2 regions of the Paenibacillus cineris genome follow, and region 1 is predicted to be linked to the other one. Evidence: riboswitches for the same ligand, from Rfam matches in the RefSeq annotation. Region 1 holds a riboswitch; the other holds the start of a gene.
The links. Region 1 has a riboswitch for S-adenosylmethionine ahead of KI379_RS30490 (methionine ABC transporter ATP-binding protein). Riboswitches for the same ligand answer to the same signal wherever they lie in the genome.
Positions count from the first base shown of each region.

Region 2: it holds a riboswitch for S-adenosylmethionine, as region 1 does, so the genes downstream of both, metA (homoserine O-acetyltransferase MetA) here and KI379_RS30490 (methionine ABC transporter ATP-binding protein) in region 1, are expected to answer to the same signal.

Region 1 is NZ_BORU01000005.1:269,309-271,761, reverse strand. Features, by position in the region: gene KI379_RS30495 (methionine ABC transporter permease) at 1-645, opposite strand, end outside; gene KI379_RS30490 (methionine ABC transporter ATP-binding protein) at 645-1,661, opposite strand; SAM riboswitch class I at 1,815-1,950, opposite strand; gene KI379_RS30485 (Cthe_2314 family HEPN domain-containing protein) at 2,040-2,453, opposite strand, start outside.
Region 2 is NZ_BORU01000001.1:491,649-494,101, reverse strand. Features, by position in the region: gene KI379_RS02700 (PLP-dependent transferase) at 1-588, opposite strand, end outside; gene metA (homoserine O-acetyltransferase MetA) at 613-1,548, opposite strand; SAM riboswitch class I at 1,671-1,797, opposite strand; gene corA (magnesium/cobalt transporter CorA) at 2,222-2,453, shown strand, end outside.

The DNA of each region.
Region 1 (2,453 bases):
CAGCCGGTCGCCCGCCATTTGCAGCAGCTGCACCAGCACGATCATGAAGATGACGGAAATAATCATGACGGTCGTTTCATAGCGGTAATAACCGTAGCGGATGGCCAAATCGCCGAGACCGCCGCCGCCAACCATTCCCGACATCGCCGTATAGGATACGAGTGTCACGACCGTAATCGTAATTCCGGCCAGCAGGCCCGGTCTTGCTTCGGGCAGCAGCACCCGCGTGATGACCTGCCAGGTCGAAGCGCCCATCGAATGCGCCGCCTCGATTACGCCGCGGTCCACTTCGCGCAGCGATGTTTCGACCAGTCTGGCGAAGAACGGCGCAGCGGCGATCACCAGCGGCGGAATCGTCCCCAGCACCCCGAAGGTGACGCCGACGATCGCTTTCGTGACCGGGATCAGGGCGACGATCAGGATGATAAACGGGACCGAACGGAGGATGTTCACGATAAAGGAAATGACCGCATAGACGGCACGCACCCAGCCCGTCGTCGAGCCCGATGCCATAAACAGCAAGATGCCGATCGGAAGACCGAGGATAAAGGTGAACACCGCGGAAGCCCCGAGCATTTTCAGCGTATCCAGGGTGGCTACGCCGATCTCGTTCCAGTCAACCGAGGAAAAATCCAAACCCCACATCAGTTCATCACCTCCACGTCAAGCCCTTGCTCGCTTAGCTTCGCGAGCGTCGCATCGATCTGCTCCCGTCCGCCCTCGAAGCGGACGATCAGCTGCCCGTAAGGGGTATCTTTAATGGTGGAAATGGTACCCTGCAGGATGGCGAAATCCGCCCCCGTCTCGCGCACGGTCCGGGACAGGATGGACTCGTACGTTTTGCTGCCGAGAAACGTAATTTTCACAGCCTGCGCCGAACCCGTTCCGGAAGCCTGGGCAGCCAGCTCAAGCGGTTCGCCCTGGCTCTGCTCCCCGCGGACAAAATCCTTGGTCACGGGGTGCTGCGGCTTCAGGAATACGTCCGTGACCGCTCCCTCTTCAACAATGCCGCCTTGATGGATCACGGCCACCCGGTCACAGATGCTCTGGATGACGTGCATCTCATGAGTGATCAGGACGATCGTCAGATTAAACTTCTGGTTAATGTCCAGCAGAAGCTTCAGAATTGAATCCGTCGTCTGCGGATCTAGCGCCGAAGTCGCTTCGTCGCACAGCAGCACCTGCGGATCGCTGGCCAGCGCGCGGGCGATGCCCACCCTCTGCTTCTGGCCTCCCGACAACTGGGCCGGATATTTATTGCAGTGGGCTTCCAGCCCGACCAGCGCAATCAGCTCGTTAACTTTGGCCTCCACCTCCGCCTTGCCCTTACGGGCCAACCGGAGCGGAAAGGCGATGTTGTCATACACCGTCGCCGAGCTCAGCAGATTGAAATGCTGAAAAATCATCCCGATCTTCCGCCGTTCGTTCTGCAGCCGCTGCTTGCTCAGGCCCGTCAGGTTAACGCCGCCTACCCATACTTCTCCGGAGGTCGGGCGTTCCAGCAGGTTCATGCACCGGATCAAGGTGCTCTTCCCTGCGCCCGAGTGGCCGATCACGCCGAAAATTTCTCCTTTATGAATGCTGAGGTTCAGCCCGGACAAAGCCTCCGTCGCCTTTGCCCCTTGGCCGTACCTTTTCGTCAGCTGCTTCAGTTCGATCAACCGAAGGGCCCCCCTCTCTTCCCCCTATCCTACCCGAATAGGGTTCGCATAATCTATCTAAATGACCAGTCTATTCTATCGAATCCAGGCAAAATAAAAAGCCCCTCTGACAGAATCAGAAAAGGGGCTCCCTTATTTGTAAAAGTCGCTGCCTTCTCATCTGCCAACCCGCAGCTTAAGCTGCAGCTTGTAGGAATTAGCACCATGACATTCAAGTAACGGCGGATGCCGTGCTCAAATCGGTTGCCGGGCTTCATCGGGCCTGTCCCTCCGCCTCTCTCGATAAGAAAAGATTATGAAATTAATGATGACGTGTTTTCATTTTTACAGTATAGATATATTTGCGCACTTTGTCAAAAGGAAATTTGTTGTATCCCTTTATGGATGCATGCCTTCCTTTTTCCACAGCTTGTTGGCGTAATGAAAGGATGCCGAGAGCGACTTGCATACCATGTCCAGCCCCTGCTTCAGCTCGCTCAAATGCTGGTCCAGATCCTCCAGCTCGACCTTATCCTTAAGACCTTGGTGCCGCTGCCACAAGTCATCCTGCATCTCAGAGTTCATGTAATGAACCTCTGCATTGCGCCGTTTGCGCAGCACGTTCAGGGCGCTCTTGTATTCGTCCTTGATCTCTGACAGCTGCCCGGCCAGGCCTTCATGGGTTTTCATGTAGTGAAACTGCCGGAGCACCGTAAAATAGGAAAAATGCGGTTTGTTCTTCTGCGTGTTCAGATCAAACAGATCATTGAGCACCGTTCCGAGCTTGTCCAGAACGGAAAACACGCGAATAAA
Region 2 (2,453 bases), on a different contig from region 1:
GTGCACGACGATATCCGCGCCGAGCTCGATCGGACGCTGGAAGAACGGCGTGAGGAGCGTATTGTCCACGATGGACAGCAAGCCGTGGCGGTGAGCCCAATTGGAGACGGCCTCGATGTCCGTAATCATCATGAGCGGATTCGTCGGCGTCTCGATAAACACCGCTTTCGTATTTGGGCGTCTGGACTGTTCCAGCTCGTCCAGATTGTTGGTGTCGACATACGTCGCGGTAACCCCGTATTTGGAAAGGATTCTTTCCAGCAGGCGGTATGTACCACCGTACAGGTCCAGCGAAACGATCAGGTGATCGCCCTGGCTGAACAGGGTGAAGATGGTTTGCAGCGCAGCCATGCCTGAGCTGCAGGCAAAGCCGGCGTCCCCGGATTCCAGCTTCGCTGCCGCGGCTTCGAGCACTTTGCGGGTCGGGCTGGCGGTCCGAGCGTAATCAAAACCGGTACTTTGCCCAAGCTTCGGATGGCGGAAGGCGGTTGCCTGATAAATCGGGAAGTTTACCGCTCCTGTCACGGGTTCTTCGACGGAGCCGATTTGGGCCAATCTGCTTTCAATTTTCCATGGTTCCTTTTCCATATGCGTATCCTCCTGTAGGGTCAACTAAATTTGCGGCCAGACTTCAAGACTCTCCCCGATATCATAAGGAGTCTCCTGATATACATAGTAATTCAGCCAATTTGAGAATAATAAGTTGGCATGCGAGCGCCAGATGGCGAGCGGAGCCTGATTCGGATCGTCGTTCGGGTAGTAGTTGACCGGAATTTTCATGTCCATGCCTTTCGCGATATCGCGCTCATACTCCCATTTCAGCGAATCCGGATCGTATTCGGAGTGGCCTGCCACAAAGATCTGCTTGCCGTCCTTGCTTGCTACCATATGAATGCCGGCTTCCTCTGACTCCGAGAGAATTTCCAGCTCCTCCACATGCTCGATATCCTCGCGCCGCACCTCGGTGTGGCGGGAGTGCGGTACATAGAATACATCGTCGAAGCCGCGGAGAAGCTTCACGTTGTTCTTCATCACCCGGTGCGGGAATACGCCGAAGCATTTCTCCTTCAGGTCCCACTTCGGAATGCCGTAGTGGTGGAACAATCCGGCCTGGGAGGCCCAACAGATGTGCATCGTCGAAGTGACGTTCGTTTTGGTCCAGTCCATAATCTCGCGGAGCTCATCCCAATAGTTCACGTCTTCAAAATCCATTTTTTCGACCGGCGCCCCCGTGATGATCATCCCGTCAAAACGGCGGTGCTTCACTTCCTCGAACGTTTTGTAGAACGACTTCAGGTGCTCCGAAGGCGTGTTCTTGGAAATATGGGAGCCCGGATGAAGCAGCACAATGTCGACCTGCAGCGGCGAGTTCCCAAGCAGGCGGAGAAGCTGGGTTTCTGTCGTTTCCTTGGTCGGCATCAGATTGAGAATCGCGATGCGCAGCGGACGGATGTCCTGGTGATACGCTTTGGTATCGTCCATGACGAAAATATTTTCCCGGGTAAGAACTTCTTTCGCCGGTAAAGTGTCGGGAATCTTGATCGGCATCGTTATCATCTCTCCTTTTTTCTGAAAACCGCGAAAATCGTAGCTTGAGAAGAAGCCGAGTATACAAAAATGACCTTTCCCATACAAAAGAGAAAGGTCATTACACGCTCATTACCGCGCCTCTCTCATCTGTCAGGAGACAACGCCAAAAGGCCGCTGCCATGCTCCTGCAAGAATTAGCACCGTGCGTAAATACCGCCGGTTGCCGGGTTTCATCGGGCTAGTCCCTCCACCTGCTCTTGATAAGATTTCGCTGTATTCAATTTTACATTGTCTTGTTCCTTACTTTAAATCATAAGCCCATCCTTCGTCAAGACGCGGATTTGTCATTTTCGGCAGCATATCGTGCACCGATCGAAGGTCGCTTCCATACCCTGTTATCGGGACCTGCCGGCCGCCATTTTGTTCTTGAAAGGAATAAAACCCGGCGTTATACTAGACAAGTGTTTCATACCCCGATATGACTGAGGTGACATGAAAGATGGAAGGCGACCCGAGCCCGAAGCTGAATGCATGGAAAACACAACTGCATAGACCTGAGATCAGCTTGCCGGCAGAGGGAAGTTTTCGTTTTCATGCCCGTACGTTTATTCAGTACTCCCCCAAATCCCGCTGACCGGCAGCGCTGATTTCTTTTCTATGCTCAAACATCTTGAGCAAGGAGTGAAGTCATATGAAAATCCGGTTGGTAAACGAAGGAGTATTTACTCCGATCGATGACCTGCAAACTGTACTAACCCCGCCTTTGGCCGGCTTTTATTGGATCGACGCTGACGTCGACGACCTCGCGGAGCTGCAGCCGCTGTTTTCGCTGCATGATCTGGCGGTTGAAGACTGTCTCAGCGAAGAGGAGCAGCGCCCGAAGATCGAAATTTACGAAAACCACTATTTTATCGTGGTCAACA